DNA from 4 places in the Bacillus nitratireducens genome. Region 1 is predicted to be linked to each of the others. Evidence: predicted binding sites of a transcription regulator. Region 1 holds the regulator's gene; each other region holds the start of a gene.
The links. The regulator Rex, encoded in region 1, represses fermentation and respiration genes when NADH is low (regulators of the CRP and FNR family bind a similar motif). The targets are predictions, from matches to a motif close to TTGTGAAATATTTCACAA.
Positions count from the first base shown of each region.

Region 2: a site for Rex is predicted at 1,118-1,135, ahead of Q3V31_RS27670 (DoxX family membrane protein). Genes of this name have one in related genera too.
Region 3: a site for Rex is predicted at 1,160-1,177, ahead of hcp (hydroxylamine reductase). Genes of this name have one in related genera too.
Region 4: a site for Rex is predicted at 1,019-1,036, ahead of Q3V31_RS21420 (L-lactate dehydrogenase). Genes of this name have one in related genera too.

Region 1 covers NZ_JAUMJO010000023.1:9,089-11,299, reverse strand. The annotation lists gene Q3V31_RS30150 (ABC-F family ATP-binding cassette domain-containing protein) at 1-827, opposite strand, end outside; gene Q3V31_RS30145 (redox-sensing transcriptional repressor Rex) at 1,015-1,644, shown strand; gene Q3V31_RS30140 (YdiK family protein) at 1,674-1,865, opposite strand; gene Q3V31_RS30135 (CPBP family intramembrane glutamic endopeptidase) at 1,862-2,211, opposite strand, start outside.
Region 2 covers NZ_JAUMJO010000012.1:11,635-13,845, reverse strand. The annotation lists gene Q3V31_RS27675 (DUF5068 domain-containing protein) at 1-1,022, shown strand, start outside; gene Q3V31_RS27670 (DoxX family membrane protein) at 1,182-1,688, shown strand; gene Q3V31_RS27665 (S9 family peptidase) at 1,870-2,211, opposite strand, start outside.
Region 3 covers NZ_JAUMJO010000002.1:771,008-773,218, reverse strand. The annotation lists gene hcp (hydroxylamine reductase) at 1-1,095, opposite strand, end outside; gene Q3V31_RS10185 (RNA-guided endonuclease InsQ/TnpB family protein) at 2,008-2,211, shown strand, end outside.
Region 4 covers NZ_JAUMJO010000005.1:511,976-514,186, forward strand. The annotation lists gene Q3V31_RS21410 (hypothetical protein) at 435-620, shown strand; gene Q3V31_RS21415 (spore coat protein) at 634-882, shown strand; gene Q3V31_RS21420 (L-lactate dehydrogenase) at 1,128-2,078, shown strand; gene Q3V31_RS21425 (PTS sugar transporter subunit IIC) at 2,101-2,211, shown strand, end outside.

The sequences.
Region 1 (2,211 bases):
AGTTTAGCGATTTCATCTTGTTGCTTTTCATAACGTTTCATCTCTTGCTCGTATAGTGCTGATTTTAAGTCTAAATATTTACTGTAGTTACCAACAAATCGTCTGCTTTCTTTATTCGAAATTTCATATACTTGTGTAACAAGCTTATCTAAGAAATAACGGTCATGAGAAACGATTAAAATCGCGCCAGGATAACCTTGTAAATATTGTTCAAGCCAAGTTAATGTTTCAATGTCCAAATGGTTTGTAGGCTCGTCTAAAATAAGTAAGTCTGGTTTAGTTAATAATAATTTACCAAGAGCTAATCGTGTTTTTTGCCCACCACTTAATGTAGAAATTGTTGTCTGGTGCATCTCAACTGGAAAGCCAAGACCGCTTAAAATCGAGCGGATATCCGCTTCGTACTGATAGCCACCTTGATCTTTATAATCTAATTGTAATTGGTCATAATCAGCTAATAATTTCTCGTATATAGCCGCATTTGAAAAGTTTTCTTCTTTGCCCATCTCTTGCTCTAGCCTTCGAAGTTTTGTCTCCATTTGCTGTAAGTGTGTAAAGACGGTTAACATTTCATCCCAAATTGTTAAAGACGTTTCTAATCCGGTATTTTGAGCTAAATACCCCATTGAGACATCTTTCGGTTTTATAATTTCACCACCATCATGAGATAACTCACCAGCTATTATTTTTAATAATGTAGATTTTCCGGCTCCATTTCGTCCGACTAATGCAATACGATCTTTCGTTTGTACTTCCAATTTTATGTTTGCAAGAATCGTTTCTGCACCGTATAATTTCGAAAGCGCGTTTACTTGTAATAAAATCAATGTTTTCACCTCAAATAATTTCTTAACTTTGCCATGTTTATATTTCTCAATCATACTAAAAATAGTGTATAGTTTAAAATAAAGAGAGAATACTTCTTCTCTTTATTATACAAGGAAATTCATGAGTACTAAACTTCTGTATTTGATTCAAGTATATGAATAAAGATAGGAAGAGAGGAGAGGTTATATGGATCAGCAAAAAATTCCACAGGCCACTGCCAAACGATTGCCTCTATACTATCGATTTATCCAAAACTTATCTCTTTCTGGTAAGCAACGTGTTTCATCAGCCGAATTGAGTGAAGCGGTAAAGGTTGATTCCGCAACTATTCGAAGAGATTTTTCATATTTTGGAGCGTTAGGGAAAAAAGGTTATGGATATAACGTAAATTATTTATTATCATTTTTCCGTGAAACACTCGACCAAGATGATATAACACGTGTAGCACTTATTGGAGTAGGTAATTTAGGGACCGCTTTCTTACATTATAATTTCACGAAAAACAATAATACAAAAATTGAAATGGCGTTTGACGTTAGTGAAGAGAAAGTTGGAACAGAAATCGGAGGCATTCCTGTATATCATTTGGATGAACTAGAAGAACGTTTATCAACTGATATACAAGTGGCAATATTAACAGTACCCGCTACAGTAGCACAATCTGTGGCAGATAGATTGGCAGAAACGAACGTGCATGGTATTTTAAATTTCACACCAGCACGCTTAAATGTGTCAGAGAATATAAGGATTCATCATATTGATTTAGCTGTAGAGTTACAAACACTGGTTTACTTTTTGAAGAATTATCCACAATAAAACGCAGAGGAAGCGACCTCTGCGTTTTATTATTGTTTTTTCTTTGTGAATTTAACTAAGATAAGGCGAAGTGCCAAATTAAAATCAATTGTTGCCATAACTGCAAATAGTATTGTCCACATATTCCAGATTGTATCTGTTACGTTCGTAATGGCGAAACGTGTAAAAATACATCCAAGAAGAAAGTACAATGCAGCCATGAACAATGGTGAGTTTCTCATACAAAAAATCCTCCGATAAAGCCTTGCATTTTTTCAGCTTCTTTAATCATTTCTTGAATTTGTTCATTGCTTACTAAAACTTGAGCAACTGCAACTAATGTATTCATTGCAACATGGGCTGCAATAGGGACGATAATCCGCTTCGTTTTTACATATAAAAAGGCGAATACGAGCCCCATAGAAGTGTATACCAATAAGTGAGTAAAATCAAAATGAATCGCCGCGAATACAAGTGAACTAATGATAGCAGCAATAAAGAAGTTAAACTTCTTATAAAGTGTACCGAATAAAATTTTTCTAAATACGATTTCTTCCAAAATAGGTCCTATTATAGATATGACGATAA
Region 2 (2,211 bases), on a different contig from region 1:
AAGTTCTTTTTGAAAATAAGGAACCACAAGTCTATAAAGCTGAAGATGTTTCAGTAACAATGAATGGTTATACATTAGTTGAATTAAATGGATTCCATACAAACTTCGACATTCCGTTTAATCGTCAAACAGAGGGCGGAGTTATTCTTGTGAACTACAGCGTAAAAAATAGTTCAGCTAAAGATATTTATTATATGCCAGCATTGGACATGTCATTTACTGGTGCTCAGAAAGCATATAGTAACTATAGAGATTTAATTCCAACAGAAGATCAGCTACCAACTAAGCTTGCTCCAACGAATGATTACTTAGTAAAAGCAGGAGAAACTATTTCTGGTTATATCGCTTATCCATTCGGAAAAGATGATCTAGCAAAAATTTCAAATCTCTCAACGGTCTCAGTCACAGTCCCAACTGCACAAGCTAATAAAGGAAAATTTGATGCTCCAATCGGAAGTCCTGGAAGATTTTCATTAAGTTTAAACAAACAAGGTGCTGAAAAGGTTGCAACAGATAACACTTTCTACCAAGATAAAGCTACAGCTAATAACATGGGCGATAAAAAAATGTTAAAAGAGAAATCAAGTATTAATAACAGCCAAGAATTAGGTGCTGTTAATGTTACATTAGACGGATACCAATTCACTCAATTCACACCAAATTCCGTCGAAGCTCCACGCTTTGCAAATTTTAAAAACGGTCTTGTTCTGTTAACAGTAAAATTCAAGCTTGATAACAAAGATGCTCAAGACGTTTCACTATCTCCTATAAGCTCTACATTAAGAGTGAATGATGGTACACAATATACGATTAATGAAGGTATGCTATTAAATTACGACTATAACGCTGCAGTTAAAACTGGAACATCTGGAGAATTGCTGCAAGTATATATTTTAGATCAAGAGCAGTACGAAAAGATTTGGAAAGAAAAAAGCTTTGAGATTGAGTTAGGACCTATGAGAAATAAAGAAGCTAAAGATATTTCACAAGGTAAAAAAGTTAAATTTACATTACCTAAATAAATTACTAAACATATAATAGAAAAGGCATATAACATATGATTGTTATATGCCTTTTTTATTTTATAAAAACACCATTTTTGTTCACACTTTATCCATTGTGAATTTATTCACAATGGATATATAATAAACATGTAAATACAATACATTGGAGGGATTTCAATGGTTATCAATTTTTTAAGAACTGATAAACGCGCTACTTTCATATTATTATTTTTACGACTTTACATAGGATATGCATGGCTCGCTGCTGGAATAGGAAAAGTTTTTGGACAGTCTTTTGATGCAAGTGGTTTTCTAAAAGGAGCTATCGCTCAAGCATCAGGTGACCACCCTGCAGTACAAGGTTGGTGGGCAGATTTTCTTCAACATTTTGTTCTTCCAAACGCAGACCTATTTAGCTTTTTAGTTCAATGGGGAGAAATTTTAGTAGGACTAGGTTTGATTTTAGGTGGATTAACAAAAACAGCTGCATTTTTCGGCATCATAATGAACCTTTCATTTTTATTAAGCGGAACTGTTAGTGTAAACCCAAACCTACTTATTTTAACTATGTTCATTTTAGTTGCAGGACAGAATGCTGGGCGTATTGGATTAGATGGTTATGTTTTCCCAAAACTTTTCAAAAAAAATAACCGTGAAGCATATAAATTAAGTAAAACTGCATAAGAACAGTTCATCTTTTAAATATAAATAAGAAAAGAGCCTACATTCAGGCTCTTTTCTTATTTACACCAAAATATTTCACAGTTTGCCTTATCCGAAATGTTAAACTCAATCATATATAACCGGATAAATGTGTACGACTTTATTTCAAGCATCTAAAAAGCTTAAAGACTAAAACAAGCCATTATAAAACCCTAAAATCTTTCATACTTTCCCCAAGAATATAGTGTGAAAACCACATCAGATTCTGTTTCATAATAGCTACATTCATTCCCGGCTGATCAGGACTATATGCCATTCCTTTAAATATAATTAATTCTGTATCAACTTCCATATCCCTTAACCCTTCATATAGCTCATATGCATTGGAAGTTGGAATCCTTGCATCCTTTTCGCCATGTTGGATTAAAGTGGGCGTACAGGCTGATTTAATATATGTCATTGGTGATGTTTTCGTATATATATCTGGATCATTCCATGGAGTATTTCCTAAATGCATTCTAATAAAGTAAGGGATATCTGTATT
Region 3 (2,211 bases), on a different contig from region 1:
AATACTAACTGGCAATTCGTTCACTTCGCATTCAAATGCATCTGCTAAAGCGGCCGCTATTTTCACTGTTGAAATTGAATTATTGCATTGCCCTAAGTCAATGTAACGCGGAATCTCTGTACCAGGTACAACACCATAACTCACATCATTAAAACGGAATTTCCCGCAAGAAGTCGTTAAAATAACTGTTTCTGGCGGAAGTGACGTTGCCAATTCACGATAATATTCCCCGCCTTTTCCTGGTGCATCACAACCTGCGATGACAAAGAAACGTTTTATTTTGCCTTCCTTTACTGCATCAATAATTTCCGGAGCTAATGATAATACTGTATCGTGATGGAAACCTGTTACTAACTGCTCATCCGATTCCATATGTACTTCTGGAAGTTCTAGCGCTTTTTCAATCAATGGTGCAAAATCATCATTTTCAATTTTTTGTACACCCTCTAGACCTGCAATATCATATGAAAAGAATCGATCAGAGTATGATCCTTTAATTGGCATAACACAGTTCGTTGTCGCTAATATGGCACCTGTAAATTTTTCGAAAAGACGTCGTTGATCATACCATGCCTTACCAATATTTCCTTTTAAATGTTTATATTTTTTCAGCTGCGGATAACCGTGTGCTGGTAACATTTCAGAATGCGTATAAATATTAATTTCTTTTCCTTCTGTTTGCTTTAATAACTCTTCTAACGCAAATAAATTATGACCAGTAACTACAATTGCTTTACCTTCTACATGGTTTTGCGTAATTTGAACAGGCTCTGGAACACCAAAGTGATTCGTATGCGCCTCATCTAATAACTCCATTACTCGTAAAGCTGATTTCCCTACTTTCATAGCCATATCAATATGTTCTTGTTCATTAAAATTAGAATTTGTTAATGTCATGTACAGTGCTTCTTGCGTTGTAGCATCTACAAATGCATCGGTATACCCTAGCTGAGCAGCATGCGTACGATAAGCTGCAATTCCTTTTAATCCAAATACAATCGTATCTTGTAAACTTGCAATTGTTTCATTTTTACCGCAAACACCTATTACTTTACATCCGCCTGTTGGCGTTTGTTCACATTGATAACAAAACATGATCATCCCACCCTCTCCCAATCATTCCTTACAACCTAAGCATAATACCCATTGAGGAAAAGGGATGTGATATCAATCACAATAATATATAAAAATTTGTGACAGTTCACATTGTTGACATAATATTGTTACTGTCTTCTAATGTTCATATTTGCAAATCATTATTTATTTGCATCATATATCGGCGTACTGTTAAGGAATACAAATATCATATTCATCTAACATTTCACAAAATTTCCCTTACTGATGGTACAATTAAATTTATGGAGGGTAACTAACTGTTACGATTTATTTAACCAATTAAAACGAAAGTTAATTAAATATATCAGTAAGCCCTGCTAGTCAAGTGATTGGCTAGTAGTGAGGGTTAACTGCGGGCAATCCCTAAAGCTGATTGAACTACAACGTGGCTAAAAATAGCGAGCGTGAATGTCGCGAAAGCAGAAAAAATCAATCAGATGGTGCAAGGTTAAATCCTAAACACTAGAACAATGGGTCTTCCGCCTCGAATCATCTAAGTCAAAATGGATAAGATGAACGTTCAACGACTATCTCGTGTAACTGACGAGAGTACATCACAAGCCTATGGTGATGGAAAAATCCTCTATCTCTAAAGAGATAAACATATAGTCTGCGCTCATGTGAAAACATGAGAAGTTCATAAGAGAACTGGCTAAGGAATTGCGCCCTTAGTTGAACAAGATAAATTTTATTGAATCTATCAAACTTCATTGAAAATATCGAACATATGCGCTATGTTTGGTTCAATGAGGTGAGAATAATAATGAAATTTTCACGAGTTAGTCAAGTATCAGAATTAACAGGTTTGCATCCGAGTAGTCTAAGGAGAATGCTGGTGGAACACGCTACTATTCAGAAGAACAAATCTTTCATTAAAGGAGTTAAATTCTGATGATATTGGCGAAGAAAGTCAGACTGATTCCAACGCCTGAACAAGAACAAGTGCTTAGAAACCATGCTGGTGCTGCAAGATTCGCTTATAACTATTGTAAAAGAATGAGTGATAGATACTATAAGCTATTTGGAAAATCTGTTTCACAGTTAGCTTTACAGAAACGATTTACAAAAATTAAGAAGCGAAAGAGATATGAGTGG
Region 4 (2,211 bases), on a different contig from region 1:
ACTAACGCTTACCAATAGAGTTGCACTAATAAATATTAAGAAAAAAGTGGTATTACGATTTCTATAGTTGTTAAGCGCAATGAACAAAAAACCAATGAGAAATAACATATGTAAAGGTATGGAAGTGAATAGTGGTTTTAAAGTTGATATATCAATCAACAATTTTACATACAGGATTGCATAAACTATTAAGAAGATAGCTTTAAAATGTTTTTGCATAAGCACACCTACCTACTATGCTATGGGTTGTTTGGGGATTATATTGTTGTTATAGGTTACCTATTGAAAATTTGTATTTTTCTGTAATTATAACATTTTATTGGATTTATAAATAGGCGTGATTGATTTGAAATGTAAGAAAGCTTTTTAATGAATATGATTTAGAAAGAGCAGAATACTAAAGGAGAATGAAAGAAGAAAGGTAGGAGTATCCTATGCAAAATTTAACAGAGCTTGAAGTAGAAAACTTACGCCATTTAATTGGTGGACATGCAACAATTATTAATAAATTAGACCAGTATGCACAGGCTTGTACAGATCCACAACTGAAACAAATGTTACAAAAGGATGCACAAGATGCACGAAATACGAAACAGCAATTAATGACTTTCCTAGGATAGGAGGAAGTGAAAGATGAATGAAAAAGATATGGTAAATGATTATTTAGCAGGATTAAATGCAAGTTTAACAAGTTATGCAAATTATATTTCTCAGTCTGATAATGAACAGTTACATCAAACGTTAATTCAAATTCGTAATCAAGATGAGATGCGTCAACGTAATATGTATGAATACGCAAAGCAAAAGAGTTATTATAAACCGGCAGCACCTGCTAACCCAATGATTGTACAGCAATTAAAAGGTCAATTAAGTGCGGAATAATGGGATGAAAAAACGAGCGAATGAAGTCGCTCGTTTTTTTGTTTTGGGCATGTCAATAAATATATAATAAATATTTTTCCAGTTGTAACAAATATGACGAAAATGGAATATAACAATTCACAAAAAGGACAAAAGTTTGCTCAATATTTCACAAAGTATCCATGGTTTCTATCGTGGGAATCTATATAATTAGGGGTGTAAAGAACAAAAGAAATAGATTATATGATCAATTAGGAGAGATTGCTATGAAACGAAATACAAGAAAAATTGCAATTATCGGTACTGGATTAGTTGGATCAAGTTGTGCATATTCCATTGTCAATCAAGGCATTTGCGAAGAGCTATTATTAATTGATATAAATCATGAACGTGCAGTTGGGGAAGCAATGGATTTATCACACTGTATTAACTTTACAAATACAAGAACAAAAGTATATGCAGGAAGCTATGAAGACTGCAAAGATATGGACATTGTAATTATTACAGCAGGACCAGCGCCGAAGCCTGGACAAAGTCGTTTAGACACTTTAGGGGCAAGCGCTAAGATTATGGAGAGTGTTGTGAATGGCGTAATGGAAAGTGGATTTGATGGCATTTTCTTAATCGCATCGAACCCAGTTGACATTATTACATATCAAGTTTGGAAATTATCTGGTTTACCAAGAAATCGTGTACTTGGTACTGGCACATCACTAGATTCTTCTCGCTTAAGAACAATTTTATCTGAAATGTTACATGTAGATCCTCGTAGTATTCATGGGTATTCATTAGGAGAGCATGGTGATTCTCAAATGGTTGCTTGGTCTCACGTAACTGTTGGTGGAAAGCCAATTCTGCAAATTTTAGAGGAACAAAAAGAACGATTTGGTGAAATAGATTTAGATGAAATTGTTGAGAAGACTGCAAAAGCTGGATGGGAAATTTATAAGCGTAAAGGAACTACTTATTACGGAATCGGAAATTCCCTAGCATATATTGCCCGCTCAATCTTCAATGATGATCACCGTGTTATCGCTGTTTCAGCTATTTTAGATGGCGAATATGGCGAATACGATATTTGTACAGGAGTACCAGCAATTATTACTAGAGACGGTGTAAGAGAAGTGGTAGAACTGAATTTATTAGAAGATGAAGAAAGCCGCTTTGCGAAATCAAACGATGTTTTACGCGATTATATGAAGACAATTGGTTACTAAATTATAGGAGAAGGTGAAACAAATGAAGGAATATATAATGTCTCGTGTGTTTAAAGCTTCTGCCGGAATCGCACAGGGTATTTTCGTATCCCTTGGAATTGGTTTACTGATCGAAAATATAGGAAGAATTGTT